One region of the Paenibacillus sp. J22P169 genome, then DNA from elsewhere that is predicted to be linked to it. Evidence: riboswitches for the same ligand, from Rfam matches in the RefSeq annotation. Region 1 holds a riboswitch; the other holds the start of a gene.
The links. Region 1 has a riboswitch for cobalamin ahead of AC58QG_RS18050 (S-layer homology domain-containing protein). Riboswitches for the same ligand answer to the same signal wherever they lie in the genome.

Region 1 (15,771 bases):
AAATTTATCCGATGTCATTACTGCGTTATAGCAGGAAAACCACAAAATAACTGTTACATACATACACGCGGCGGCAATCCCGTATAGGATCGATTCCAAAGTGATCGGGTTCCCATTGTGTAAATAAAACAGAATCGTCACGCCCGCATGACTAAAAAGGGGATTCACAACCGCCATAATGACAAGCAGCGGAATCAGATACAGCAGATTGAACTTGGCTGCTCGCTTCCCTTTTAACATAACGGAATAGAGCGCACTACTCACTAGGGCAATAGCTTGGAAAACCGGATGCATGAAAACCATACTACACACGAAAACTGCGACGAAGTAAGCAAAATTGACCCAAGGGTGAAATGTGGAGAAGGAATCTCGCATCATTTTTTCCCTCCCGCTGCCTTCGCATCTCCACCTACATCGCGCCCTAAATCACAGGTATACACCCAATCGATGACATCGCCATCTTTGAGCATATAGCGACTTGCCCCATAATTCGGGAACCAGCCATTCACCTTATACATCCAGCCGCTTAGCTCCCCGCAATCAAATTCATAGAGATTATGAATGCCTTCAATATAGTTGCTGTTATAAATCGGGGTCATCGAAAACTCCATATGAATCTTATTCTTCTTCATCTCTCTCAGCAGGACGTCAAACACCGATTCTCCCTCATAAAAAGTGACCGTCTGCGCCTTATAAATTTCACCATCGGCTGGCAGCACCTCGAGCTTATCTTTATTAAAGCTGCCCATATGGTTCAAAATCGTCTTGCACGTCACGGATAAAGTAGCCGTTAACGTTTTTTTCTTGTTGATCGTGACATCCTGCCACTCAACAGGCTTCGGTTTCCCCTCAGGTACAGGCTCGGTTTGAAATTTGTCCTTTGTCGGTTCTAACGCTGGTGTTGGCGTTGCTGGTTGAACAGATGGTTCAGGACTAGCCGTTTCCACCACGGGTTTTTTGGTGACTTCTGTAGGTGTAGGCTCAGCTGGGGCAGACTTTGTATCTGCAACTACATTAGGCTTGTCGGCTTTTGCAGTGGTGGCTTCTGAATCCTTAACATCATTAACCGCTTCTTGTAGCGGTTGCGAAGATGCCGTTGCCTGTGGGGCAACCGTCGGCACTGCAAGTGGCGTAGCCTGAGCTTCGGTACTGCTTAACTCGGGCTCAATTGAGCTTTTCGAGCTGTTCCCGCCCCAGAAGAACGCGATGGCTAGCACGCCAACAATTCCCAAGACGACAAGCCATTTCTTCATCGACATGCGTTTATTCACATCCTTAACTAACAAAGCAAGGGCATCGATATGCCCCTGCTCGTCACTTCCTATTTCCGTCTATTTTACATCCGTCATATCGTATAAACGGGTTTGCCCTTTGAGAAGTCGGTCATACGCGACCAATGCATACATCGCCTGATCGGTGGCCATCGGATCCACTTCTCCTGGCTTGCCGCCGCCGTTATCGACACCGTCCGATTTCACATGGTAGAATCCGCCGTTGGTAGCTGAAAAGCTTAACAAAGCATCCAACGTTGATTTGCCGTTTTTAACAAAACGTGCATCCGTATGCGGATTTATTCCAAGGCCAGTCAGCGCCACGATCACTTGAGCGTTGCTTTCTGAGTTAGTAGACTCATAGCTCGCGAAGCCACCATCCGCTGTTTGAGCTTTGGATAACCAAATCAGTGCGCGATCTACGGCCGCTTGAACTTGCTGATTCGTTTTCACATAGGGAGCCAAGCTTTGGATGGCCATAGCCGTGATGTCCACGTCCGGTTCGGATGATTTCTCGCCCAATGCCCAGCCGCCGCCTGTGATCTCCCTTTTCAAAATAAAATCAATTAACAACTCTCTCGTTGTCTGTTTCTTAACCCCATTAACAATCGGGATGGCATAGGCTTTGCTATCTAGTGCAATGAGGGCGAAGATCGGGCCATTGATTCCCTGTTTAATCAGTGTATCGTAATCGGCGAGCCATTCTTTCAAATTGTAACCAGATACTTGATCAACACTGCGGCCAATCGAAGTTAATCCCAAAATAACTCGGTCATACTCCGTATACTTTATTGCATGCAGCTTGCCTGACTTTTCCTTCAAAATCTTTTCCACATTCGCATAATATTTGGCGTAATAGGCATCAGGAACTGGAACGCCGGAGCGCGCCAGTCCTACAATCGTCCAATCCCCACCAATCGAATCAACCGTCGGATCCGTAATCGTGTGCTGCAAGAACGCCGCTGTTTGATTGATTTGCTTCTCAACCACAGCTTTTTTAACTACATCAGGCTGTTGCGTTTCCGGTTTATTTTCAAGCTTATACTGGTAAGCTCTCATCGCAACAACCGTTGCCATTTCTCTCGTTACTTGATCCGCCGGTTGGAAACGGTTATTCCAACCTGACATCAGTTCTTGGGAAATAATCGTTTGCACAGCCGCTTTGGCCCAAGCCGATACCTGCCCTAAATCTTCGATAGCTGGCGTCTGTTCAGCAGTTGAAAGGTTAAGTGCATGAACAATAATGACCGCCATTTGCTCTCGCGTCAGCTTCTCGTTTGGACTAAACTGGTCATCGCTCGTTCCTGTAATGAACCCAGCTTTATACGCAGCGTTCACGTAAGGATAGAACCAGTCCCCTTGAGCAACGTCCTTAAAGTTAATGGTCTTATCTGTTTGCACATCTAACCCAAGAACGCCTACTAGCATTTTGGTGAATTCAGCTCGTGTCACCGTCGTTTGAGGACTAAATTTACCAGAGCTGCCCTCGACAAAATCATTCTGAGTAGCCTTGCTGATTGCGTCAACAGCCCAAGGGGAGATCGTGCCCGCGTCTGTGTACAGCTTATTTAAATCAAAAGCCACTGCTGTTTCTTCGCTACTTGCATACGAAACAAAGCTCGTGAAATGATTCGTTTTAATGATCAAATCATTGTCTTTCACAAACGCGTACGTGATTTTTTCCTTACCCTTTGTAGCCTCAGTTCCTTCCGCCTCTGTCGCATAAATCTCGATCGGCGTAAACGTATTGCCTTCGATAAATCCAACTTGCTGCCCTTTCGCACCTGTAAGCACGATGGTTACTGGTCTATCGAATAGAACCGATTCGTTCGGGTTCCCCATAGTAAAAGCTTGATTCAGCTTGAGTTGCTTCGCAGTCTCTTCACTTAAACCACTCTTCACCAAATCCTGAAGTGTTGTATCCTTCGTATCTAATGCCGTGAGTAGCTCGACACTTGCATTCCCCGATTTCAGAATCGTTCCCTTATCGATGGAAAGTGAAGTGTCGCCTTTCACAGCGGTAATCATAGGAATGCTGTCTTTCACTTCTGCTAGGTTGAGGATAACTTTGGAGGTCACCTTAGGAATGTTGATGGTAATTAATTCTTTGTCTTTCATGTCTTTCGTGATGTTTACTGGGTAATCTTCTTTACTGTCTGCAGGAACATCGATGATTGACTTTTTATCGTTAGGATTGATGTTTGTGCCTGGTTTTGTTCCCCCAGGTGGTATTTTTTCCCCTAAGTCTTCTCCATAGTCTGTTGTATAACGCCATTGGATAGAGTCGCCATTCTTAGGGAAGTATGTATCCGCTCCATGGTCAGGATAGGTGCCATTTACGTTGTACATCCAGCCGCTTCCAACACCATATCCATCAGTATCTATTTCTTTATATCCTGCAATGGCTTGTACATAAACACTGTTCCATTTGGTACTCCACATGTATAAATAATTAACTCCACGATCATCTAGTACTCTCTTGAGTATACTCCATACCGTATCCCCACTTTGAAGCTCAACACTTACTTCTGGAACGATATATCCTTTATTTACGGTTAGCACATCTACAGATAATGTTACACGATTGGAAGCTGGAGGCGTACCACCACCACCACCTGGAGTTTGTACCACACTAGACGTGTAAGCAATAAAGTCCGTAAAATGCTTGGTTTTAACAATAAGATCATTACCGCTATCGTAGGCATACTCATTTAAACCGCTAGCTATGCCTGCTGGATCATCGGAAAATCTCTGTATCGTACTCGGCGATCCATTCTGGATATAGGCCGCTTCTTTCCCTTTCATGCCAGCAAAGGTTAACGTAATAAACTGATTAAACTCAACTCGAGTACTGCCGCCAAGCGTAATGGCTTGGTTCACCATATCAAGCTTTTTACCGCTTTGAACAAGTGTATTCACTTTATCTTTTAAACCAGAATCATCTGGATTATTAGATGTAATTAGCTCAAGTGCCGATGTATCATCGCTAGTTACTTGTGCACCCTTTGGAATAACAACAGAAATATTCCCTTTTTTCGCTTCAATTTTCGGAAGGATAGTTCTGGAAGGCAAATTAACACGAATCTTTGAGTTGTTCTCACTTGGAATGACGACAGTTATCTCTTTGTTTTCATCCGCATTCGTGATAGGAATGATGTAGTCCAAATTATCCGATGGGATATCAATAGTAGGCTGATTCCCGCTTGGCAACTGAATTTCAGTCTCACCTGTTGCAGGTGTATCTCCAATTACATCCGTCATATCATAAAGTCGTTTACTGCCATTGATGAATCGGTCGTAAGCCACAAGCGCGTAAGTGCCTTGATCGGTCGCTAGCGCATTTACGCCGCCCGTCCTAAGATGCTTAAATCCACCATCTGCTCCTGCAAAAGAAAGCAACCCATCTATGGCTGATTTGCCTCTCTTGATAAATCTGGAATCGGTACTCGGATCGATGCCTAGTGCTGTTAATGCCGTAACGACTTGTGCGACGCTTTCGCTGCTTGATCCAAAGCCGCCTTCATTGTCTTGTTTGCTAGACAACCAAGCAACTGCCCGATCACCGGCGCTTTTCACGTCAGGTTTCGTCTGATAATAGGGAGCAAGAGCTTGAAGTGCCATCGAGGTTAGATCGTAATCGACAGTACTCCCGAACCCCCATCCTCCTGCGTTAACTGTATCCTTTTTTATTTCTTTGCTTAACAGATATTCAACTAAGTTAGCTCTGGTTGCTTGTTTTTTCCCTGCCTCAACAGTAGGAATTTGATAATTCCTGGCATCAAGGGCTAATAGCGCAAAGGTGGGACCATTTATCCCTTGTTTAATGACATAATCGTAATCGGAGAGCGCAGACGTAAGGTCATAGCCCTCCACTTTTGTTGGATCTTTGCCAATAGAAGCAAGTCCTAGTATCGCTCTGGAATGCTCAGTACCCTTTGTTTTATCCAGTACACCACTATTTAATGTCATTAAGCGAGTAACTTCGGTGACTACGTTATTGTAATACGATTGGTAATACCCTTCAGGTACCGTGTAGTTACCTCTTGCCAAGGAAAGGACAGACCATTCTCCACCCAACGTGCCAAAAGCAGGTTTGTCTACCGTTCGTAATAGATAAGCTAGGCTTTTATTCAGGTGATCTTTTGCTGCTTTTTTAATGTCGATTTTATAAGTAATGACAAATGTTTGCTCATTGGTATTGCCGGATGAGTCCGTTGCTTTCACAACTACCGTGTTGGCTCCCAAATTAAGTACAAGGGCATAGAGTCCGTCTGTTTTAGAAATAACTGTTCCGTTCAACTTTACTTCCGATGTAATACCCTCAGGGGTATTATCCGTCACAACTACACCAAAACTTAAATTCGCCTCAGATACTTCTTGGTTATTCGATATACCTGATACCGTAACGCTTGGCTTCTCCGTATCTTTTTCAAATGACTTATTCAGACTGGCGAGCGCGCTGTCAACACTTGCTTGCGTACTCTCTAGCTTTGAAAGCACCGTATACGCTTGCTCATAGGCGGATCGAACAGCTGTATCCGCTAAAATAGTTACTTTATTCGGATCGCTATTAATTCCTGCTACTCTAGTAAGCAAAGCATCTTTATCCGCTGGGTTGGGCAGATAGCGCCATTCGTTGGCTCCAAGATCAGCTCCCCACCCATAAAGAGAAAACTCAATTCGAAAGACATCTCCATCATGGGGGATATACTGAGATGCACCCACATCAGGCATTATATTATTTACAACATACATCCAACCTGACATGGACGTATAGTCAAATTGACTGAGCCAATGCTCGTCCAGCTTCAAACCAATATGATCGCTATTTAAGTTGATTTGATCTTGAATAAAAGTAGGTACCTGTATAGCCTTCGTACTATCCTTTACTTTAGATAAATAGAAGGAATCTTCAATACTGCCATAGTTTTGATAGTTACCTTCACCCAATACACGAGCGATTACAGCTGCGCCATTATCACCTTCGTATAAGGGAACATGGATAGGTTCCTGATAAAAACCCTGTCCTATCGTAAATTTCTCAACAGAAGCCGTTACATGGCCGATGGGGGTTGGCTCTGGCTTAGCTTCCACGATGAATGGCTGCGTACCTCTGACTACGCCAGGGGCTCCATCGGAACGATAATTGGTAACTTCCACGGTATAATTTCCAGCGGCTACACCTTGGTCAAACACAGCTACACCACTAGCATTCGTAAACTTTTCGGCAGCACCGACTTTTACCTTCAACCCCTCAGCTGCAGAGTCTATAAACCCTGTGTTACTCCAATCATAGGTTGTTTTCGTAACCGTTACGGAAAAGGGGGCGTTCGCACTAACGGGGGTTGACGAAATGGTGATCGACTTCAATAGTTGTGTACTGAGATCACCGTAATAGACAATTACTTGATCATTGCTTTCCAAGGCATACTGGTCTATACCTACATCAGGAATGATCCACTGACCTTGGCGTTTAATGGCATAGTTCCATCCATCATTAACACTGTATGATGCAGCTTGTATCCCATTAATCGCGGTCACATAGGAACCGAAGGATTTATTCGCGACAGTAGTGTTAATATCAGTTTGAGCTACTAAAGCCTCTAAAGCAGTTGAGCCCTCGGCTATTCCCTCTTTGATAGGACCCTGCGGCCCCTCCACTCGAAGTGAAACGGATACTGGATTTTCACTCGCGGCGAAAACTTGATTAGCTGGTGCTATGGCAGTAAATAAGACAGATAGTACCATTAGCGTAGCTAAGATAGACGACATCATTTTGCGTTGTAACTTCGTAAACATACTCTCCACTTCTCTCCCTTACTTCGCTAAGATTTATCGCACGCCAAAACAAAAAAAGACCAACCCTCAGGCGGGGTGGCCTTCTTAATTCATGAGTAAACAAACATACGTGCGCCATACTGGCTACAGAACGCTAACTGGATTCCCACCCCCCGGAGAATCAGAGCAACAACGAAATAAGGCAGGTATCCTGGCTCATGCATCATCGTAAACTTTTCGCCTTCCCATCCCCGAAGGGGACAGTGGCCTGATAGAAAAGTAACTCCGCATTTACAGTGGCGGGACCGCGCAGGTTTTACACCTGACTTCCCTTTTAAGCACCTTCGACAGAAACATCAAAGCGTGCACCTTACTCGCAATTTATGTAGTTATATGGCTTCATACTAGCGGGTAATCCTATATTTGTCTAGTAGTTTAATAGGATCGTACTTTGCCGCAAACAAAAAAGGCAACCCCACCAAGACCCTAGGCCCCGTGGGATTACCTTCCTTTTTACCCGTGACATCCGTAAATTAATATTTACAAATACTACGAGTAATGATTACTAACAAAATGAAAAGTACAAGGATACTTGCGGCCGAATTGTTTTTCGGAGGACAAGCAACCGCTTGCGTGTGAACTGGTTTCGGGAAAACAAATTCGGTTTGTTGGTAGGACGCGTGCAGGTGGATATTATTGTGCATCGGTTGCTGCATGATTGGCGCAGGAGCTGGTAGCGGTGTAGGCATTGGCATTGGCATCGGGGTTGGCATAGGCATTGGTTGCATTGGGTAATTCGGAACTTTTACATATTCCATGAGAGAGCACCTCCTTGGTATTTTCCCTACCGGGAACTTTCACGTACATAAACGGGCTAAACAGGATTGTTATTGTTGAAGTTGGGTGAATAGCTTACAACATCAGTCTATGGGGAACCACCTACGTTGCACACGGTAAATACCCAGTTTATAAATAAATTGGGTGGGTGTCATGGGCGAACGAGCATATGTGCGACTTAATAGCAAAATTCATTTCAATGCTCAACCAGTTAGTCGATTTCATCGACTAACTCCCTGCCGCTCAACCCAGTTCTCCACCTGTTAGTCGTTTTTATCGACTAACTCTCTGCTGCTCACCCCAATTCTCCACCTGTTAGTCGTTTTTATCGACTAACTCCCTGCTGCTCACCCCAGTTCTCAACCAGTTAGTCGATTTCATCGACTAACTCCCTGCTGCTCACCACAATTCTCCACCAGTTAGTCGATTTTATCGACTAACTCCCTGCTGCTCACCCCAGTTCTCCACCTGTTAGTCGATTTCATCGACTAACTCCCTGCTACTTACCACAATTCTCAACCAGTTAGTCGATTTCATCGACTAACTCCCTGCTGCTCACCCCAGTTCTTCACCAGTAGGTCGATTTTATCGACTAACTCCTCCCCCCGCCACAGATCAGCCCCCATCCCCATACAAAAAGGACCGCCCCCTCATCAGAGGGAGCAGTCCTAATCTTCTTACACGTATGGATTATTCTCACGTTCGAAGCCGATCGTTGTTTTCGCGCCGTGCCCCGAATAGACGATGACATCGTCATCCAACAGGAACAGTTTATCCTGAATGGAATCCAGCAGGGTATTGTTGTCTCCACCAAATAGGTCGGTTCGGCCGACCGATAGTTTAAACAACACATCACCGCTGAACAAGTGGTTATCATACAGGAAGCTCACGCTGCCTGGCGAGTGGCCAGGGGTATGGAATACCTTGAGCTTAATGCCCAGGAACTCCAGTATTTGTCCCTCATCCAGCGCGAATTCCGCTGGATCCGTCACAATCGGAGCGCCTAGATCAGGCCAGCGTGCAGAGCCGTTTTTCTTCGGATTCGTCAGCCAATCGGCTTCCAAGTCATGAATATACACCGGACAGCCTTTGAGCTTACGAATCTCGTCAACGCCACCCATGTGATCGAAATGTGCATGTGTCAGCAAAATCGCAACGATATCCATATCGGCAATTTTTTTGATCAGCGACTTCGGATTCATACCGGGATCGATAATAATACCTTGATTCGTCTCTGGATTCGACAGTAAGTACGCGTTCGTCTGAACCGGACCCAAGACGAAAGATTGAATGTTGATCATCGTGATGCCACCCTCACCTTTTAGAACGACTCGATCAATGAACGAAGTTCCTTCACAATAACAGCATGATATCCGTTACCTTCGCCATATTGACGGCCCATTTCGGCTCTGGCTACTTGAATTTTTTCGTTATAATCTGCCGCATCGCGATCTGGATTTTCTTTCTTGAACTGTGTCATAACCGCTTGTACGTTCTTCGGACGAGGTCCCCAGTGTCCAAGCGAGAAGCCACCAGTATCCGTGAATACGACAATTGGAATCCCACGTCCGCCGCCTGTCAGGAACTGATCAATCACATCATAGTTTTGTTCAATGATAAGAACTTCCGTTGGAATGCCGCTATCTTCCAAAGCCTTGAAAACCACAGGCACATTGCGAACAACATCGCCACACCAGTCAGCAGCAATAATCAAGCAACGAAGATCATCGCGATTATTTAACGATTCAAAATATTCTTTGTCCTCTTCATTATCCCATGCAAAACCATCGTAATACGCCAAAAACTGCTCTTTATTTTTCTCCATACTCTCGATAAACTGTTTCGGCTTCAGGCCTGTACCTAACTTACTAGCAAGATTCGCACCCATCGTTTTCATCCTCCCAGGATCGTCCATTTTCTCATTCATTGTATCAAAAGCAAGGCGAAACCGCCAAATCCACTTTACTAGACTTTCGTTTTTCTTTTGAGATAAAATTGATAGCCCGCATACAGAATCGTCAGCACGACCGCAGCGATAATCAATGGTTTAATATAAGGCCCTGCGTACTCGCCAATCGTCTCCCAGTTGTCCTTCAATTTCATGCCCAAATAAATATACAAAAACGAGTAAGGAACTAAGGCTAAAGCCGTGTACAGGGAGAATTTCCCTAGAGGCATTTTGGCCATACCACCTGGCAGCGATATCGCATGACGCACAATTGGAATAAATCTCGCTGTAAAAATCATCCCCGTGCCGTACCGATTAAACCAGCTCTCCGCTACATCGATATGATGCTTGCTGATCAGCAGGTATTTCCCATACCTCTCCAGAAAAGGCCTGCCACCATAGCGTCCGATCCAATATAGCACGATTTGGGCCAAAGTCCCCCCGATGACCGCGCAAACCATAGCGCCCACGAAGTTAATTTGACCTTTGGATACGAGATACCCTGCGTAGGCTAAAAGCAATTCGTTCGGAATGACCTCTAGCATGAGTCCAAGGAAAATCCCCCAGTACCCCAATCCTTCCAAATACACCAAAACACTATGAATTAACTCACTCATCCATAACCCTCTCTTCGCTTCACTTTCCCTTACATTCGCTACTTACTTAGCTGGAAAAAGTACATCTCATTTTGCCCATAGGATCAAAAGAAAGAGAATAACTGGATTTTATCCATGTAAATTCGCCCATTCCTCTCAACATCACCTATAATCCACAAAATAGCTGGATATTTTCCGTTTATTCTAAATCTTCAGTGGAATCCCTCATAATTAGCTGTAGTTTTTCCTGTTAAATGCCTAATACTTCCCCGATGAGGTCTAACTTGTACGTGTTGCCTATTCTAAAACCTAAATTTTCTAATCCCATTCACATTCTATCATAGACAGGCTCTTATCCTCTACTTGTATGCAACTCATCGTTGAAATACGCCAAAATATGCGATTTGCAGGCTTCCACAGGAGCACTGAGTTCTTTGCCAGCGCGATGAATCAGTCCGTGTTCCAACGGGATCGCTGCCTCCGACTCAACGCGAAGCAGCTTGCCCGCTTCAAGCTCTTTTTGAACGGAAGTGACAGGTAGCAACGATAAGCCCATGCCGCACATCATCGTCTGTTTGAGCATTTCCGTGCTGTCGAAGGCCATTTCTGTAAAAGTAGCAAGCCCTTTGTCCACCAACACTTGGGAGGCCATCGACTGATAAATGCAGCGGCTGCCGAAGCCGATGACCTGCGTTTGTGCGATTGCTTCCCAGCCTTCTAGCTCGATGCGCTTCACTAATACCGGAGCCCCTACCCACACCAATTCATCCACTAACAGTGGGATAAAAGTGAGATTTCGTACCTTGGGATCACGCGGCACAATACCTAAATCCACACGATACGCGGATACCTCCTGAATAATGTCGCGTTGAAAGCCCGTTTCCAGCTGCAGCTGAATGTGTGGAAACCGCTCGAACAACGTTGGCAGCATCATCGGTAGATGCGGCACACAGAACGATTCCAGCGCACGCAGGCGCACCACGCCTTTGGGCTCCTGCAAGCCCGTTAATTTCTCCTGCAGGGATTCTCCCAACTGCAAGAAGCGATATGCAAATGGCGCCACCTCGCGGCCCGCCGCTGTCAATTCAACCCCGCGCGGCAACCGTGTAAAGAGAGATTGTCCTAAGGTTTGCTCCAGCTGCAGAATATGCATCGTGACAGTGGATTGTACATAACCAAGCTTAAGCGCGGCTTTGCTGAAGCTCTTCTCCTCCATCACCGTAACGAAGGTTTTCATGCTTCGACCATCCAGCTGTTCCAACATAGGAATCACCCACCTATCGTATTATCAAATACCATATATCGAAATCATTCGTTATTCAAATACATAGTCCCATGATAACATCAGAGATATCCCAATGAAAAGAGGCACACCCCATGTTCACTCGTCTTCGACCGCAACTCTCTCCCCTGTTCATCAAGCTCATCCCCGGCATCGGCGGCTTCATCGCCATCCTGCTGTGCAGCTTGCTCGGCGACCTCGTCAGCACCTCGCTGCTGATGGCTCCCTTCGGCGCCTCCTGCGTCATCGCCTTCGCGCTCCCGCAGAGCCCGCTCGCACAGCCCCGCAGCCTCATCGGCGGCCACGTGCTGAGCACGCTCGTCGGGCTTTGCGCCCTCACCGCGTTCGGCGTGCACGCGTGGAGCCTCGCCCTTGCGGTCGGCGCCGCCATCACGCTCATGCAGCTGACGCGCACGCTGCATCCGCCCGCAGGCGCCGACCCGCTGCTAGTGATGCTCACCGGCGCCAGCTGGAGCTTCCTGCTCACGCCGGTGCTGCTCGGCGCAGCGCTGATCGTGCTCGTTGCCTGCGGGTATCACCGGGCAACCAAAACCCAGTACCCCACGAAGTGGTGGTGACCCCGCCTTTGCAATTTCCAATTCATGCGCTGACAAGCCCCCGCATAAGATGTACAAGACCCTTGTACAGGAGGCGGACCCTATGTCCCGAGTATGGATTGTCAAACGCAAGCATGTCGTTCAGCTAGCAGCCGCACTTCTACTCATTCTTATCGGTTGGCTGTATCTAAATCGAGCAACTATCTTGCCAACCTTAGGCGAACCCACGACAGAACGCACCATTCATATGGTTGTTGGAGAGTTCAAATCTACTACCGCTGATGGCAAAACCATCGAAGCCTATCGATGGGACCCCGGATCAATTCCCGTAAAAAAGGGTGAGCACATCAAGCTCAGCATCCTTGGTATCAATGGCGAGAGCCACCCCTTTCTTATCGAAGGACTTAATATCAGCGGTGAAATCAAAAAGGGTAAAGAAACCATCGTTCATTTTACCGCCAATCAAGCCGGTACGTATCGACTCATCTGTATGACGCATACCGATATGGCCCATAATGGTCCGATGATCGGCTATATCGAGGTCTATTAATGCCTCTCCAGCGAAACCTTAAGTCATCCTTCTACTACCTCGAATCGTCATCATCAGGCGGCTCGATACCAGAAGTGGCATTAAGGTTTTTTTTCGTTTACACTGAGGCCAAGCTCAATTGATTCCCAATGAAGAAGGTGCTTCCCCAGTGAAAACACATATACTCGTCGCCGATGACGATGCCCATATTCGCGAACTGATGCGCTTCCTCTTTTCCAAAGAAGGTTATGCTGTCTTTGAAGCAAGTGACGGTGAACAAGCTTCCCGACTGCTGGAAACGGAACAAATCCATCTCGCTGTTGTTGATGTCATGATGCCGCTGCGTGACGGCTTGGAGCTATGCGCGGAAATCCGCGAACACTACGATATTCCTGTTCTTCTTGTGACAGCCAAAGGAGAAATCGAAGATAAAGAGCGAGGCTTTGCCTCAGGCACCGATGATTACGTCGTAAAACCATTCGAGCCGAAAGAATTACTCTTCCGAACGCGCGCGTTATTACGACGATACCAGCTGGTTTCATCGGAGATGATTACGCTTGGCCACACTGTCATCAATCGCAAAAGCTATGAAGTCACGATCGCAGGTGAAACGCTGCTGCTGCCGCTCAAAGAATTTCAGCTGCTCGCCCAATTGGCGAGTCATCCAGGGCGCATTTTCACGCGTGAGCAACTGATCCAAATGCTGTGGGGCACGGATTATGAGGGTGACAGCCGCACCATCGATGTTCATATCAAGCGACTGCGGGAGCGTTTTTATGAGAAAACGAATGACTTTATGATTACGACAGTGAGAGGACTTGGTTACAAGCTTGAGGTGACGGAAGGGTGAAAACATTATACTTTCGCATCGTTGTTACGTTTATTCTCATCGCGATGGTCAGCTCTGTGCTCGCACTCTTTCTTTCGAATTGGTATTATCTAACGAAATTAAGAGATCAGAACGAGGAACAAATCTGGAAGATCACGACGGAAATCCGATCTCTTTATGAAGAAATGCCGGCAGTCGATCCTGCCACGTATTTCACCCATATTGCCAATATGGGGTTCCAGCTTTATGTCGTGAATGAGCAGATGGCGGGAACCTTCTATGGAACGCCGTATAAACATACGCAGTTGGATCCGGAGCAAATTCATCGTGTTTTAGCGGGAGAAACGTACCGTGGGATGCTGCAGGAGCGTCATGTTCTGATGGTGATCGGTTATTTTGAAAATAGCCTGCGCAACAGTATCGGTGTTCCTGTTCAGGTGCAGGGGAAAACGTATGCCTTGTTTGTTCGGCCTAATCTGGAACAGCAAATCGGCGGCGTGCGCGTCCTGATGGCTTTTCTGCTCGGACTTACCTTCCTATTCAGCATCGTCCTTATCATTATTTTCTCCCAATTCATCGTGAAGCCCGTCAAAAGATTACGAGAAGCTACGCGACGGATCGTTGGCGGCAGCTACGAAATGACGATGGACGTTTCCCGTCAAGATGAAATCGGGGAGCTTGCGCGAGATTTCACCTACATGGCGCAATCGCTCAAACAAGTAGAAGATATGCGGCAGGAATTCGTGGGCAATGTCTCCCATGAAATCCAATCTCCGTTAACCTCGATTCAGGGCTTCGCCCAATCCATACTAGATCAGACGACCTCTGAGGAGGAGAAGGAGCGCTATCTTCATATCATTTTAGACGAAAGCAAAAGGTTGTCCTCTCTCAGCAAACAGCTTCTAACGCTAGCCTCATTAGACAAAGAGAGTCATGTAATAAGGCGTACTGTGTACCGGCTGGATGAACAAATCCGTCAGATTCTCATTCACACAGAGTGGCAATGGTCGGAGAAGGCGCTCGACATCGAACTGGATCTTCCAGAAACGGACGTCTCGGCTGACCACCAATTGATGCATCAGGTTTGGCTTAACCTCATTACGAACGGTATCAAATATACTCGTCCTCATGATTCGTTACACATTACGATACAGTCATCAGAGACAGGGGTCACCGTCGTGATGCGCGACACAGGGATTGGCATGTCTGAGGCGGAGCTGCCTCAAATTTTTACCCGCTTCTATAAAGCGGATCGGTCCAGAAACCGCGCCAGTGCTGGCACCGGACTTGGTTTGTCGATTGTTCAGAAAATCATAGAGCTGCACGGAGGCAGCATTCATGTCCAGAGTGAGCTCGGCAAAGGGACGACCTTCACTGCTCACCTGCCCCGAATGTAATCTTGCATTCATCATCCGTTCATATTCCTCTCCTACTATTTGAAGTAGATTTAGGAGAGGAGAATGAACCTGCCATGAAACATACTTTAACACGTCTTGCCCAGTTCGTTAGCAGCGCCAAAGGTGTCAAAATCGTACTCATTAGCTGGCTAGCAGCCATCCTTTTATTAAGCGCATTTGCGCCATCTTCCAAAGATGTCGCTCAAAGCGGTGGTGAAGGCAGCCTAACTGGCTATACACTGTCTGAAGAAGCTAAACAGTTATTACAAGAGGCCTACCCTTCCCAAGACGGCTTAACCGCCATCCTCGTGTTCCATTCCGAGCAACCCATCACGGATGATGAACGTGGATCCATAACTAGCATCAGTGCGTGGCTAGCTTCTGATCAGAGACCGCCATACGTCACGCATTCTGTGCCCTTCCATCAAATGCCTGCCGCGCAGCAAGAGCTCTTATTTTCCGCAGATCGTACAACGCTCTTGTTAACACTATCCCTCCAGAAGGATCTGGCATCAGGTCCTGTCTACGATACGCTTGAACAGATTCGTCATACGTCGGAGCAGCAAGGCTTGGGGGCGATGAAGCTTGAAATCACAGGTCCTGCGGGCATCTCATCCGATACCATTATGCTCTTCAAGAAGGCCGATTTTGTGTTAATGCTCGCCACACTGGGTATCATTCTCATCATTTTAATCGTCATTTATCGCTCCCCGCTGCTGGCCTTGTTACCTTTGATTATCGCAGGCA
Region 2 (15,771 bases), on a different contig from region 1:
CTTGATGCGGGATAACAATTTACGTGAGACCATCAATCTTTTTTGAAGCACTGTTTTGAGAATGAAGCCCTCTTCCTCTGGCGGGACAACATATACTAATGGTTCATAGTAACTCATGGTTTACGTTTAAACACCTCAGCGCTGCGTATATATTCCACATCAGCAATCCCCTCGCGGAAATTCGCTGTGCGGGCAATCGTAAAGAAAAAGTCAGACAGTCGGTTCAAATAACGACGTACCTCGGGATTAATCTCCTGCGTGCGCGCCAGTGTAACAACAAGACGTTCGGCTCTACGGCATACCGTACGACAAACATGCAATGTAGATGAGACAGTCCCGCCTCCTGGCAAAATAAAGCGCGTGATATCTGGCGTCTCGGCATCGTATTTATCTATCCAAGCTTCTAACGCATCAACCATGTCTGCCGTTACTTTATAGGGACGCAAATCCTGCTTCAGCAGCGCAAGATCTGCCCCGCAATCAAACAGCTCATGCTGAACCTGCAGCAAATCTGGCAATAAATCCGGGTATTTCTGTGGATCCATGAAGCTCATCGCTTGACCTAGAAAGCTATTCAGCTCGTCCGTCGTCCCGTAGGCTTCGACTCGGTCATCATCTTTGTCCACACGACCACCGATCACACTAGTTTGACCCGCATCTCCAGTACGCGTATATATTTTCAACTTAGAACCCCTCCCGTTTTGTAGGATGTGTTACTCCCATCATCTCATAGATTCGCGCCATATCCAAGTGAGCTCTTACGTGCTCAGCCAATCGATCAAACGCTGTTTCACGGCGCTCCTTATAACGAAGCCCTTGTGAGACTTGAGTTAATCCCTTATGTAAACGAATCTGATTCAACCAAGCCCTACGGAAATCATCATTATGCAAAATACCATGAATATAGGTTCCCCACACACGTCCACCTAGGGTGACTGCTCCATCAGGATGTAGGCCGGATTCGGGATAAATGGAGGCAATTGCGTTTATTTCAGAAATTTGGAATGGAGCAACGATATCTTGTACATATTGCGTCCGTCCCATGTGGATTTCATAGCCATCGATTTCTAAATGAGAGCTATCCGTGGCGAAAAGCGTGCTTACCCCTTGTACCCGAACCGTTCGTTTATCCGGCGTGAACACAGTCTTTGTCGGCAACAGCCCTAAGCCTTCAAGCTCAGCATGCTCCGATTCGTACCTGCCAGGATCCGAAAGTGTGACACCCAGCATTTGATATCCCGCACAAATACCTACGATCCAACCTTCTTCCTCTTGAGCAAAAGAAATGAGTCTCTCAGCTAAGCCTGATTCCTTCAGGTACTGCAAGTCTTCCATCGTATTCTTGCTTCCGGGAAGCAAAACGACGTCCGGCTCTCCCCATTCAGCGAGATGCACAATATAACGGAAATGCACATCCGATTCCTCTTGGAGTGGATCAAAATCCGTGAAGTTAGAAAGGCGAGGCAAGCGAATGACAGCGACGTCCAATTGGTCCGATTTTTTCCCATGACTGTTAGGAGTTCTTCTGGTTTGGGCACGTTTGGAATCGAGTGATGCCGAGTCTTCGTCCTCAATACCCAGCTGCTGTAGATAGGGGATTACGCCGAGAACTGGCTTCCCTGTGCGCTCTTCCAACCAATCCAAGCCAGGCTTCAGTAAGCTGACATCCCCGCGAAATTTATTAATAATAAAGCCTTGTACGCGGTCTCTTTCCTCTGGGGTCAAGATTTCAAGTGTGCCTACAATCGAAGCAAAAACCCCGCCACGATCAATATCGGCAACTAGCAGAACCGGTGAATCTGCCCATCCAGCCAGCCTCATATTGACGATGTCGCGATCCTTAAGATTAACCTCAGCGGGACTTCCTGCCCCTTCCAGTACCACAATATCATATTCGCTGCGCAGGCGTTCCAATGCATCTTTCACGATTGCTTCCGCATGTGGCAAATAGGATTCTCTATACGTCCTTGCATCCAAATCTGCATATGGCTTACCATGAACAACGACTTGTGCGACCATGTCCTGCTTAGGCTTCAGAAGAATCGGGTTCATGTCCGTCGTAGCAACAATGCGGCAAGCATCTGCTTGCACACCTTGCGCCCTGCCAATCTCTTTGCCATCGAACGTGATGTAGGAGTTGAGGGACATATTTTGTGATTTAAAAGGCGCTGTCGGCCAGCCGTCTTGAACAAAAATACGGCATAAGGCCGCCGTAAGAATACTTTTGCCAACATCGGAAGCTGTGCCTTGAATCATGAGAACCGCTGACTTCGAGTCAGGCATGGTCTGCACCTCCATTCCTAGATAAGTCGTTCAACATGTTTTGTAAAGCTTGGAGTAAACGCTCATTATCCTCACGAAGACGAATGGCAACACGACAATAGCGTTCGTTCAGCCCTTCGAATAAAGAAGCATCCCGAATAAGAATCCCTTGAAGCCCCATATGCTGTTGCGCTTGTTTAACGCTAATCCCACTCGACGCAGGAAAAGAAAACAACAAAAAATTCACGTCACTCGGGACAACTTCTAAACCTAAATTACGCAGTTTCTCCATAAGCCAAGGCTTCTCGACGCGCAACCATTCTCTGGTGGACCGCTCAAAGGCCTCATCTTCCAGAACCGCAACACCCATACGTTGTGCTAGGTAATTCACACTCCACTGCACCTGCTGCTGTCGCAATTGCCGGGTGAGATCAGGGTGTGCCACCATAAAACCTAAACGAATGCCTGGGATAGAATAAAATTTCGTCATCGAACGGATCACGATCAGGTCGTGGCTTGTCGATGCAAGCTTAAGCAACGAATGCTCGGACTCCTGAGGGACAAAATCCATAAAAGCCTCATCGAGAACAAGCTTACGCTGACTCTGGAGCAGATTGCTTAGTACGTTGTTAGGAAGTAGTCTACCTGTCGGATTGTTGGGATGCCCAAGGAAAAATAACTCAACAGCTGGCAATACGGCCTCAATGTCAGACCATTGCAGCTCAAATTGATTCTGCGGACGTAACGAAATGTTGGTTAATTCACCACCCGCTTTGTGAACTGCTTCCTCATATTCGCTGAAGGATGGTCTAGCAAGTCCTGTCATCCTTGGCTTCAACACACGTATGATCAAATCAATCAGCTCTGCAGCACCATTTCCAACTAAAATGCTCTCGGGATCAATCCCGTATTTCAGCGATAAGCTTCGGCGGAGATCACGAACAGCAGGATCTGGATATTTGACAATATCGCGCCAGCTCGCAGTCAGAATCTCCTTGACCACTTCAGGAGGCCCAAGTGGGTTCATATTAGAACTGTAATCCAGAAACTGCTCCTTCGGCCGATGAAACGTTTCCTCAGCCGTCCACAGATCGCCTCCGTGTCCGTAACGCTCTAACATAATGCTCATTCCTTTCACGATAAGATTACAGACCTAACCCTACATGCCTATGATGATGATTACTGCTAACAAAAGCACGCTCTCCAGCAGCTCATTTAAAGCGCCATAGGTATCTCCAGTAAGTCCGCCAAGCTTACTGCTGATGTAAGCGGCAAGCCCGCTTCCAACAAGCGTAGTGATGGCCATAAAGCTTAGAACGATGCTCCAGTTGGGTAAAAGAGTTATGTCACTGATGCAAATACATAGCGTAGTAGTTAATAGGGCTACTAAAAGGGATAGCATGACATGCTTGCTGTTAACGCCACGGAACAGACTGCCTAACCCCGAATTCGGCCGTGCGTAAGGCCACATTCTAATGGCTGCAACCATGAACCAGCGACTCCATATCGGTATGAAGACTAAGAAGATAAGCAGACTGCTTCGTCCTCCTAGTTGATGAGCATCCAGCATGGTAAATAGCAAGGAAAATTTTAGTAATAAGTGAAGAACACACACGATGACGCCCATCGCGCCAACGCGGCTGTCCTTCATGATCTCGAGCATTTGCTCACGGGGTCTGTGACTAAGAATGCCGTCTGCTGTATCCATCAGGCCATCCAGATGCAGTCCGCCTGTGAGGACAACCCAGATTGTGAGAAGCAGAAGAGCCGCAGGCATAGCTGGCAACACGTGGATGAGCCCTTCTCCTGTCAATAGAAGAAGCAGCCCGATCACGCAGCCAACAAGCGGATAAAAGACAGAGCTGCGCTGAAATACGCGCTCGTTATAGTCAATCTGCACCGGAATCGGCAGACGCGTTAGGAATTGAAAGGCGGCTAGACAAGCACGCAGCCAGTCTACCAAAGCACGAGTATGACGCACAGGAGTCCTCCCATCACTACAAAACTGACGCCGTAAAGCATGCTCACGGCGTGCACAATATCCCGCTGCGTTCGTGGACGCAGCGGCCAGCCTAGGCGGGCGCGCTCACTCGCCGCGCCGCCATAGACGTTCAGCCCGCCAAGCTCGATCCCGAGTGCTCCGGCTACCGCCGACTCCGGGATCCCGCTGTTCGGGCTGGGGTGTAGATGCGCGAAGCGGCGAATCGCCGCCGCTGCGCGTGCTGCTGAGAGGCCCGGCTTCGCCAGGGCCACGAGGATCAGCAGGATCCCGGTGAGCCGCGCCGGGATCCAGTTCATGGCGTCGTCCCAGCGGGCCGACGCGGTGCCGAAATGACGGTATCTGTCATTTCGGTAGCCTACCATCGAATCCAGCGTATTCGATGCACGGTATAGCATCGCCAGCGGCGCACCGCCGATGAGCGCATAGAACAAGGGCGCGATGACCGCGTCCACGATGTTCTCCGCGACCGTCTCCACGACGGCTCGCGTCAGCTCCTCCTCGTGGAGTGCATCCGTATCCCGGCCAACGATGTAGCCGGTGTACTTGCGAGCATCCGCGAGATTGCCTGCGCGCAGCGGATGGTAGACCAGATACGCGGCGTCCTTTAAGCCTTTGATCGCCACCGTCGTGGAGATGAGCCAGGTTGACACCGCATAACCTAACCAGGGATGAATATCGTTTGCGAAATGTACAAGCACAAGAACTACAAGAAAGCTCAGTGTGATGGTGGAAAGCGTGAGTAGGACACCTTTCATTCGCACCCATCTTGTGTGTTTACCTACTAGCATACTCGCTGTCATTTCTCTAGGATGCAGTCTGTCCTCTACCCAGCGTATCCAGCGGCCAATCATAATAACAGGATGAGTGGGCCATCTCGGATCACCAATCATCCAGTCCAATGCAATTGCAGCAGCCGTCATCCAGACGATTTCCTGCCATGTATATATCCACATATGGGCTTCACCATTCCGTACTTACTTCAAGTATCTATTAGTCGAAAATATAAGCACTGCTCTTTAGTTCCATTGGGATACCAACCGTAACCAGAAACACCTGCTGGCATACTTCAGCTACTCGCTGATTCATCCGTCCAGCCAAATCTCTAAATTGACGGCCAAGTGGGTACTCAGGCACAATACCGTTGCCAACTTCATTTGTAACTAGGATGAGTTGTCCACTGTAGGAGGACACGACGTCCACAAGCTCATCAATTTGCGTTGTAACGAGTTGCGCTGCATCGCTCATGCCTTCGTAGTGGAGCAGCCAGTTCGTCAGCCACAACGTTAGGCAGTCTACTAAAACCACAGCACCCTCGCTGCTCTCGTGCAGCTGCTCAAGACAAACCTGCAGCGCATACGGCTCCTCCCGGGTTTCCCAAGGGAATCCCGAGTGAAGCCTCTGCTGCTGGTGCAGACCAACCCGCTCCCTCATTTCTTCATCGTAGATGTGGGAGGTCGCGATATAAACCCCTCGCTGGCAGCGATGCATCGCCAGCTTCTCCGCGAAGGAGCTTTTGCCGCTGCGTGCGCCGCCTGTTACCAGAACCGCCATCGTGTCGCCTCCTTCTCTCTGCTTGTTACTCCCTCGAAACGCCTGCGCTTTCGAAAGTCGCCATTTCCTTCATGATCTTGCCTGCGGCATCGATCAGATTAAACACAAGCACTGCGCCCGTGCCTTCGCCTAGTCTCATATCCATCTGCAGCATCGCTGCGAGGCCAACCGACTCGAGCACCTTCGTATGTCCCTGCTCTTGTGATAAGTGCGAGGCGAGCATGTAGGACGCGCTTAGCGGGGCTAATCGGCTCGCCACGAGGGCCGCTGTCGACGAGATGAAGCCGTCGACGACAACTGGGCAGCGATGCTTCGCTGCGCCCAAGATCACCCCAACAAGTCCGGCTATCTCCAATCCGCCGACCTTGCTTAACACCTCAAGCGCAAAATCACCGCTTGAGCCTTCACTTGCACTTGCACTTGCACTTGCACTTGCATTTGCACTCGCACTCGCCCCCCGCCCAAACAGCCCATTCACGTCCAGCGCCGTATTCACAACCGACTGCTTATGCAGCCAAGTGGCATCGTCGATGCCCGTTCCACGGCCTACAGCAAGGCCAGCATCTAAACCAGTCAACGCACACAAAATTGCTGCGCTTGCCGTTGTATTACCAATCCCCATTTCGCCCGTAGCGAAAAGTCGATAACCTTTTGCCACCAAATCATCCACAATCTCACTGCCCGCTATAATCGCTTCTACTGTCTCCTCCAGGGAAAGCGCCGCTTCTTTCGCCATATTGCGCGTACCCTTTCTAACCTTGCGCGATACGAGATTCGGATGCTCCAAATCCGCATTGACCCCCATATCTACACAAACCACATCCGCTCCAGCATGTCTAGCTAATACATTTACAGCTGCCCCGCCATACAGGAAATTGAGCACCATTTGAGGTGTCACCGCCGCTGGAAAGGCACTGATGCCTTCCTCGCAAACACCATGATCACCCGCCATGACGATAACCGCTTTTTTCTCAAAAGTCGGCATCACTTCCCCTGTAATCCCTGCAACTTGGCGTGCGATATCCTCAAGTTTCCCTAAGCTTCCTTGGGGCTTCGTCAATTGGTTCAAATGATCATTGGCTTGATGTGCCACCTCATGATGGATAGGCTCAATCGCGTTAATCAAGTTATTCAGTCTGTTCATTTATCTTCATCCTCCGGAATCTTTTATTTGCCTGGTTGTAATAAGATCTGAGGTACCTCACTCACAGGGTGCTTAAGTACAATTGGCTCTGTTCCGTACACCTCTGCGATTTGCTCACTCGTAATAATCTCTGCTGGCGTTCCAATAGCGGTTACCCGCCCCTCGTGCACGATCATCAATCGCGTACAATATTGGGCTGCCAAATTCAAGTCATGCAGCACAGCTACAACCGTAAGCGCCGTTTCTTGCTGCCAGCTTCGAATGAAATCCATCATTTGTATTTGATAACCGATATCTAGAAAGGTGGTGGGCTCATCCAGCATGAGTAAGCTTGGTTGCTGTGCCATTACTTTAGCCAGTGCAACACGTTGACGTTCTCCACCACTCAGACGCTCAATTGTTCGATCAACGAACGTTTCCAGCTCAAGCTTTCTAATAATTGCATCAATGAGTCCATCCGCTTCTTTTGTATCTTCGCCAAGCCAATTCTGAAACGGATAACGCCCCATTTCTACGACTTCACGAACAGTGAACCCAACGGGAGGCAACGCATCCTGCTGAAGAACAGCGAGCCATTTGGCCAGCTCCTTTCGCGAATACGATGATACTGGGTTTCCTTTTACACACACTTTCCCATGCAGGACAGGATCCATGCCAGAGAGAAGTCGAAGCAGGGTTGATTTCCCGCTGCCATTGGGTCCAATGATCCCAAAAAACTCCCCCTGCCCAACCTCAAAGCTCATATTATCCAACACCTGTTGCTCTCGAAAGCTCTGAAAAAGCTGCTCCACTTTAATCATTGTGATCAACCTCTTAACGTTTTCTTATCTTTATGGAGCAGATAGGCAAAAAATGGCGCACCCAGAAACGCCGTGATCACTCCGAGAGGAATTTCTGTAGGACTAAGGAGAGTTCGAGCCAAGGTGTCCGCCCACAACACATAAATCCCACCGCCTATTGCAGATAAAGGAATGATTAGTCGATAATCTGGACCAACCAACAGTCGCACCAAGTGCGGCACGATCAGTCCAACAAAGCCGATTACCCCTGCCACAGACACAGCTGCAGCCGTGATCAACGTCGAAGCAATCAGTACAATTAATTTCGTTCGCTCCACATGAACACCGAGATGAGCCGCTTGACGCTCCCCCAGTGCAAGCAGATTTAATGATCTCGCATAGCTTAACAGAATTACGACACCTATTACGAGATAGGGTGAAATCATATACGTATATGTCCATCCGCGCATCGCTAGACTGCCCATGAGCCAAAAAATAATTTCATTAATCGTTTGGTTTGATATTGCAACTAAGAACGACACGAACGCGCCAAGAAATGCTTGCATCACAACGCCGGATAGAATCAGCGTCTCCATCTTCAGCTTCCCTTCAATCATCGCCAGTTTCAATACCAAGAGCAGGGAGATAAGCCCCGTTACGAAAGCCACAATCGGAATCGACCATTGTCCGAACCAGGCGAATTGCAGCCCAAAATATATGAGAAACGCTGCCCCTACAGAGGCTCCTGAAGATACGCCCAGCGAGTAAGGATCGGCGAGCGGATTGCGCAGAACCCCTTGGAAACCAGCGCCAGCTATGGAGAGTACTGCCCCAACAAGAATACCCAGAAGCACACGAGGGATTCGTACTTTATTTATGATTTGTTCCGAGGATTGCGGCCATTTCACTTCAATATGACTTCCTACCCAAGGAAGATGTTTCGCCAGAATCCCCACAATATGTGAAATTGGAAGCTGAGCTGAGCCGATGGATAAACTCACCACAATAGAAAGAAGAAGGAGTATAACTCCCACTCCTCCCCCTAGCATCAATTTTCTTTTCATTATTTCACCAATTCAGGATAGATCCCTTTCGCCATTTCCAGCAGCCCGTCTGTCAATCTCGGACCTGGACGACTTACGGAGTTCTGATCGAGACCAATCACTCGTTTATTTTTCACGGCATCAATGGCATCCCACCCACCGCGCGTACGAATAATTTCTTCTAACGGCTTCTTACTTTTGATGTCGATGATCCCATTTGCGAATAAAATGACGTTCGGGTTTTGCTGGATGATCTTCTCTTCACTGATCTCATACCAGCCTGCTTTATCGCCAGCTACGTTAATTCCACCTGCGATTTTGATTAACTCATCCATGAACTCTCCGCTTCCCACGGTCCAGCCTGGTGCAAATTCCATGTACACTTTTTTCTTATTCTCTTGTTTCACGTCTTTTACAGCATCGATAACCTTCTGACGATCCGCTTTCATTTTTGCGACAACTTTCTCTGCTTGCTCTTGATGATCGGTAATAAGTCCGAACGTTTGAATATTGTTCATCGCATCATCTAACGTTTTGGGCTCTACTTTAAAGACATTAATGTTCATCTTACGAAGTGCCTCAACCGAGTCTGCCTTCATGGAAACACCTGTGAAAATCAGATTTGCATTGGAAGCAATGACGGCCTCCATATTTGGTTTCGTGATGCTGCCCAGCTTCGGCTTCGTTTTAGCCGCTTCGGGATAATCATCGAAATCCGATACACCGACAATATTTGCTTCAAGTCCTATCGCAAACAGCGCTTCTGTCTCTGATGGCGACACGGATGCGATTCGTTCTGGCGCTTTGTCGAACGTAAACTCTTTGCCTGTCGCATCCTTCACCTTTAAAGGATAGGTCGTTTTCTTTGCAGCTGCAGGTGCTGCCGACGATGTTGTAGTTGGTGCCTTCGTCCCTTCACCGCCAAGTTTGGACGGATCCGTTAATTCTGCTTCCTTCTTAGCACAAGCTGTTAAAGAGATCGCTGTCGCAACTGCTAATGTAAGAATAAGACCTTTTTTGAACCTGTTTTGTGTCATCACATAGACCCTCTTTCCTTATTTTCGATCTTCAGCCAAATAAAAAAAGTCCCCTTGTTCACTAGGAACAAGGGGACGATAAATCGCGGTATTGGGCAACGAACTGACGTGCGCTGCTTCCTGATTTAACGCGATCCTTTTCCTCGAAGGATGTTGTATCGGCACCATAGGCAGGTATCCTGACTCTTCAGACTTTCGCAAGACTGAATTACAGTGGCGGGACCGTGCCGGATTTGAACCGGCTTCCCCTAAACTAATAACCTTCCAAGTGGAAGCTTACCAGTACCTATAGTTGCAAATTATACGATCAAGCTATTTGTCGATTATAGACGTTCTCTTATTTTTGCGCAATAATCTTAAGGACTTTCAAAGCCTCGTCCATTTTCGGAGCATTCTGAGGAATGAACGCAAATAATCCTTTACCTTCATACCCTTGATCCTTCATCCATTTGTTGCCTGTGAGCGGAATGCCATACAAGTGCTTCTCCGCTGCTTTACCTTCTTCTTTGATTTCGATAACCCCATCTGGGTAATCCGAAGGATTGATCGTGTTATCCAATGACACAAATCCCGCTTGATTGCTCAAGCCCTTGAACTGCTCTTCGCCCAAGATGAAGATGCCGTTACCGCCAGCAGCTAGCTCAACAATCATCTTTTCCAATGAAAAAATAGGAGATGTATTTAGCTTTACTGTCGGCAGTTCTCCCACTTTATCTTTCAAAGATACTTCCAGCTTTTCCGCCGCTTCACTTGGAAAACCATTAGGTCCCATAATAAATACCGATACATCTGCTTTCGGTCCACCACAAGCGGTCAGCAGTATCAGCATCATTCCTAACATAACAACGCATAACCATTTTGCCTTCATGTATGTAATTCCCTCCGTAAGTACTCTCTCTTATCGATAGTCGCCAGAAAAGTCGGTTTTCACCGACTTTTCTTTCCAGATGTCATATATTCATTTATTTTTTGATCCAACATTGTGCTTAATTCGACAACCTCATCAGATGTCATTTCTCGACCTTCCATGACCATCTGTTCCATTTTTCTTCTCAACGTGTTGATCTCTTCTTCGAGTTTATTCAGGGAATTTTGCTTCTTGGCATTTCTGGTCAGCCAACGCTGTCCGAACTCTTGCTCTCGAATTTGAAATTGCTTCTGAAAGTTAGTAAGCTGATATTCCATAAAAGCCACGCTCATCCCTCCTTACTCTTAGAATACCAGTTTTCGTCTCCTATGAACATATGAATTTATGAAGAATATTATAATTTCCTTAAGAAATTACCGATTCTCTCTAATGCTTCATTCAGTTGGGAAACACTATAGGCATAAGAGCACCGCAGGAATCCTTCTCCACCTAAACCAAATACATCACCAGGCACTGCAGCAACCTTCGACTCATACAAAAGTCGTTGTGCAAATTCCTCAGAAGTTAGCCCTGTTGCGACAATACTTGGGAACGCGTAGAATGCGCCCTGTGGTTCATGGCATTCGAGTCCTACTTCACGGAAGCCTTTGACAACTAATCGTCTCCGCTGATTATAGGATTCAATCATCCGGTCTTTCTCTTCCAATCCATTCGTTAACGCTTCATGTGCTGCTACTTGCCCCATGACAGGTGCACACATGACCGTATATTGGTGAATCTTGGTCATAGCCGAGATAAGCTCTCTGTGACCGCAAGCATACCCCATGCGCCAGCCTGTCATCGCGAAAGCCTTGGAGAATCCGCTAACGAGAATCGTCCGATCCTGCATTCCTGGAATGGCTGCGAAGCTCACATGCTTCTGACCATAAGTCAATTCCGCATAAATTTCATCGGAAATGACAATCAGATCATGCTCTTCGACAACTTTGGCAATCGGCAGCCAATCCTCATAGTTCATAATGCCGCCAGTCGGATTGCTTGGGTAGCATAGGATTAAAATTTTGGAACGTGGCGTAATCGCATCACGAAGCGCCTTTTCCGTCAGCTTGAACTGATCCTTCGCGAACGTTTCGATCCCCACTGGCACACCGCCACTAATGGCCGTGATTGGCGAGTACGAAATATAACAAGGCTCTGGAATCAGAATTTCGTCTCCCGGTGTAATCAATGAGCGCAGTGCTAGATCAATAGCTTCACTGCCGCCAACTGTTACGAGCACTTCATTCGATGGCTCATATTTCACTTTAAAGGATGTATACAAATAGTTCGCAATCGCTTCGCGGAGCTCAGGAATACCAGAGTTTGGCGTATATTTGGTTCTGCCTCTCTCTAAGGAATGAACAGCAGCTTCCCGAACGTGCCAAGGTGTAGAGAAATCCGGTTCGCCCACACCCAATGAGATGATATCCTCTTTACTGTTGCTTACGAGATCAAAAAACTTCCGAATGCCCGACGGCTTCATTTCACGTACCGCAGGAGCGAGGTAGTCCTGCATCGATTTTTTGCTTGATTGAATCGTAGTCTCATCCTTGATCATAGCGCTACCTCTCCCTTATGGCGATACAAGCATTCGATGATCATCTTCCTGATCTTCGAAAATAATGCCGTCTTGTTTGTATTTTTTCAAAATAAAATTCGTTTTTGTAGAAAGCACACGGTCAATTGGCGACAGTTTGTTGGAAACGAAAGAAGCTACTTGTTTGAGCGAGCTTCCCTCAATCTCTACGAGTAAATCATAAGCTCCAGACATGAGATAAACCGATTTGACTTCCGGATATAAATAGATCCGTTCCGCAATCGCATCAAACCCGCGCCCGCGCTCCGGCGTAATTTGCACTTCAATTAGGGCGGTAACCTTTTCGTCATCTACTTTGCTCCAGTTTACGACTGTCGCGTATTTGACAATGACCTTATCCGCTTCCATCTCGCTTATCGCTCGCGCAACTTCGTCCTCCGCCGTTCCTAACATGGTGGCGATCAGATCCGCGCTCCTGCGGGCGTCTTCCTTTAGTAAATCGAGAATTTTAAGCTTCAAAGTATCCATGGTTAAACCTACCTTTCTGAGATATGTTTCGTTCATCCATTCATCTTACAATGAATCGCTGTCCTAATTCAATTACTGATCGCGGAAGATAGGCAGAATATTTATATATATTTGAAAATTCCACTTCGATTGACAAAATAAAAAGCCACTGGATGACCCTCCATGTGGCTCTTAACTCCCTTATTCACCTCATACGAGGTTAAAAAAGATCCATACTTAAATACCGTTCACCTGTATCTGGCGCAATACAGAGCACGCGTTTGCCTGCCCCTAACTTCCTTGCCACTTGTATCCCTGTCCATACCGAGGCTCCAGCTGAAGGACCGACTAGGATGCCTTCCTTACTTGCCAAATCCCTCATCGTTTGGATGGCATCCTCATCCGTCACTTGCACAATTTCATCATAAACGCTGGTGTTCAAAATAGCCGGAACGAAGCCAGGGCTTGTACCCACGAGCTTATGAGGTCCTGGGCTTCCACCAGAAAGTACAGGTGACCCCTTAGGCTCTACGACATAAATCTGGATATTCGGCAGCTGTTCCCGGAGTACCTCGCCCGTTCCCGTAATCGTGCCGCCCGTTCCCGAAGTTGCGACAAATGCATCTAGCCGCCCCTCCATTTGCTGCAAAATTTCAGGCGCTGTCGTTATTCGATGAATACTTGGATTCGCCGGATTTTCAAACTGTTGAGGGATAAAGCTGCCAGGAATTTGATCCCTTAGCTCAATAGCCTTAGCAATTGCACCTGGCATCCGCAAAGCGGCTGGCGTTAGAACGACTTCGGCGCCGTAGGCTTTCAGGATATTTATGCGTTCCTTACTCATATTATCCGGCATAATCAAAATCGCTTTATAGCCCTTGGCCGCCGCGTTCATCGCAAGTCCGATCCCTGTATTTCCGCTTGTAGGCTCAATAATTGTCGCTCCTGGTCCAAGGAGACCCGATTTCTCAGCCTGCTCAATGAGATTCCATGCAGCACGATCCTTCACGCTTCCGCTCGGATTGAAATACTCCAATTTCACGTACAGCTCAGCAGCTTCCGGTTCCAATAAACGGTTTACGCGCACCGCGGGGGTATCTCCGATCAGCTCTGTGATGCTATTCACCATTTTTGGCGGCATTGGTGCCCCCTCCTCATCCCATAATCATGCTACTCACATTTTCATGTGAAAACCTAGTCCCTGTCAAGGCTTGGATGCCCGTAGCTGATTTCGTATGAATACCCAAGAGAAGAATGTCGAGCTTCCGATTGCCAGCAGCAGCACATTGATGACGAGCGGCTCCTTACTCCAAGAAATCACACATATAAATATAAGGACGCCACATACTCGCCCCACATTCAGTGACAACTCACGTAAGACAATGTATTCTTCCCTTTGCTTCGCACTCTGATCATCCGATCCAATCAAATCAAAGACAATAGAAACCATAGGAATAGAGTACATTGGGAAAAAGAGCGCTGACCCTATCCCAAACATCAGCAATGTACTGAATGTTATCTTCCAAAAAAACGGTAATATCACGAGAACAACCATAACCGAACCTATGAACATACTCATTTTGCGAAAAGAAGGTCGAATGAAACGACCTGCTGCCCAGAAGCTCACTAGCGCTACGGATGAAGTAATTAGAGCGAAACTACCTAAGCTTGCCTCACTTGAAGTCGATATGTACACGAGTAAACCGATCATAAAGCCAAATACGCCCTCACGAACTCCCTGAAAAAGTAAAGCCAGACTTACTCGCTTCCACGGTGTTTCCGCTTGTCTCAATATCCGCAGCGGCAACAACCATTCGTAGGTTCCACTCAATTTTCTTTTTTTCAGAAAAAAACTAATGACTACACCTAATACAAATATACCTAAGGAGATAGAAAAGATGAGCCGATACCCCGCTCCATCGCCTAAATTGACAATGAGTAACCCTGAAATCCACGGAGCAATAATGCCAGCTCCTGCGCCCAGTAGTCCGACCCAACCATTGAATCGATCCCGGTTATCAGGATCTGTCACTTCAAAGTAAACGACGTTGAAGGCAATCCAGAACAAGCCTACAGAGATCCCTTGGACCATGCCTAACCAAACGAAATAGTGGACACTGCTAGTCCCCATCCAAAGCACCAGCATGTAAAAACACGCTGATATGGATACACCAGCACGTAAGCAATTCATTTTATTATGTTCTTTCACCCATTTTCCAGCTAACCAAAAAGTAATAGCCATCGTTAAATGGGTCGTTAATGTAAACCAACCGATTAACGTAAAATCGTTTTTGGCTTTCCATAAATAAACGCCGACAAATGTACCTGATAAGGCATTGGCTCCGCCAAATAGCGCATGAACAACTAGCAAAAGGATCGCTTGAGCATCCAGCTTCCCTTTGCTTTTTACATTCGTTTGATTCGTTTGCATACGCCTCCTCCTCACTTAGATTGAATATTGGCTTTTGTTAAGCTTCCCCTTTAGAGTGAAAATATGAGGCGAATGCACGCAAAAAAACCGAATCCATAAGGACTCGGTTCAATTTAATTGCGATTATTCCGATTTGATTCGTTCAACCATTAGTAAACGGTCTGTATCTGATAGTACTTTTTCCACCCGGAAGCAAGAAGGACACACATATACATCCGTCGTGAACGGACCTGTTAGGAACGCACTTCCTAACGTCTTAGGGATACTTGGCGTGAAGGAAGCTCCGCTCGTCACTTCTGTTCCTGCAAGGAGCAAGAATTCATGACAATTCGAACACTCTGGTGCTTCTTCCTGTTCATCTGTTAATTGTTGGACCTTTTCACCGTACTTATCTAGCGGCTCATCGGAATCATCCCAAGCCAATGATAAATCCTCGTCGGATTCGGCATATTCTTGCTCATTGAAACGCAGCTTTTGACCTGTTTGCTTAACCTTCAGATCAATACTGCGGTAATCATTCAATTCATTAAAACAGTGTGGACACTCGTCTTCTGGTCCAATCTCAGGATCC

Region 2: another riboswitch for cobalamin. It lies ahead of AC58QG_RS26195 (ABC transporter substrate-binding protein); the one in region 1 lies ahead of AC58QG_RS18050 (S-layer homology domain-containing protein).

Annotation. Positions count from the first base shown of each region.
Region 1 is NZ_JCAUAO010000003.1:24,244-40,014, reverse strand. It holds gene AC58QG_RS18060 (energy-coupling factor transporter transmembrane component T) at 1-378, opposite strand, end outside; gene AC58QG_RS18055 (DUF4430 domain-containing protein) at 375-1,259, opposite strand; gene AC58QG_RS18050 (S-layer homology domain-containing protein) at 1,332-7,070, opposite strand; cobalamin riboswitch at 7,234-7,437, opposite strand; gene AC58QG_RS18045 (hypothetical protein) at 7,583-7,867, opposite strand; gene AC58QG_RS18040 (MBL fold metallo-hydrolase) at 8,564-9,187, opposite strand; gene AC58QG_RS18035 (thioredoxin family protein) at 9,208-9,774, opposite strand; gene uptA (undecaprenyl phosphate transporter UptA) at 9,852-10,451, opposite strand; gene AC58QG_RS18025 (LysR family transcriptional regulator) at 10,783-11,694, opposite strand; gene AC58QG_RS18020 (HPP family protein) at 11,808-12,290, shown strand; gene AC58QG_RS18015 (cupredoxin domain-containing protein) at 12,373-12,819, shown strand; gene AC58QG_RS18010 (response regulator transcription factor) at 12,968-13,648, shown strand; gene AC58QG_RS18005 (sensor histidine kinase) at 13,645-15,024, shown strand; gene AC58QG_RS18000 (MMPL family transporter) at 15,099-15,771, shown strand, end outside.
Region 2 is NZ_JCAUAO010000007.1:49,214-64,984, reverse strand. It holds gene AC58QG_RS26245 (RluA family pseudouridine synthase) at 1-117, opposite strand, end outside; gene AC58QG_RS26240 (cob(I)yrinic acid a,c-diamide adenosyltransferase) at 114-683, opposite strand; gene AC58QG_RS26235 (cobyric acid synthase) at 685-2,283, opposite strand; gene cobD (threonine-phosphate decarboxylase CobD) at 2,276-3,391, opposite strand; gene cobS (adenosylcobinamide-GDP ribazoletransferase) at 3,422-4,243, opposite strand; gene cbiB (adenosylcobinamide-phosphate synthase CbiB) at 4,219-5,217, opposite strand; gene cobU (bifunctional adenosylcobinamide kinase/adenosylcobinamide-phosphate guanylyltransferase) at 5,255-5,815, opposite strand; gene AC58QG_RS26210 (nicotinate-nucleotide--dimethylbenzimidazole phosphoribosyltransferase) at 5,841-6,959, opposite strand; gene AC58QG_RS26205 (ABC transporter ATP-binding protein) at 6,983-7,759, opposite strand; gene AC58QG_RS26200 (FecCD family ABC transporter permease) at 7,765-8,802, opposite strand; gene AC58QG_RS26195 (ABC transporter substrate-binding protein) at 8,802-9,818, opposite strand; cobalamin riboswitch at 9,971-10,123, opposite strand; gene AC58QG_RS26190 (hypothetical protein) at 10,156-10,686, opposite strand; gene AC58QG_RS26185 (aspartyl-phosphate phosphatase Spo0E family protein) at 10,746-11,003, opposite strand; gene AC58QG_RS26180 (aminotransferase class I/II-fold pyridoxal phosphate-dependent enzyme) at 11,081-12,283, opposite strand; gene AC58QG_RS26175 (Lrp/AsnC family transcriptional regulator) at 12,299-12,790, opposite strand; gene cysK (cysteine synthase A) at 12,990-13,910, opposite strand; gene AC58QG_RS26165 (MFS transporter) at 13,974-15,200, opposite strand; gene AC58QG_RS26160 (hypothetical protein) at 15,324-15,771, opposite strand, start outside.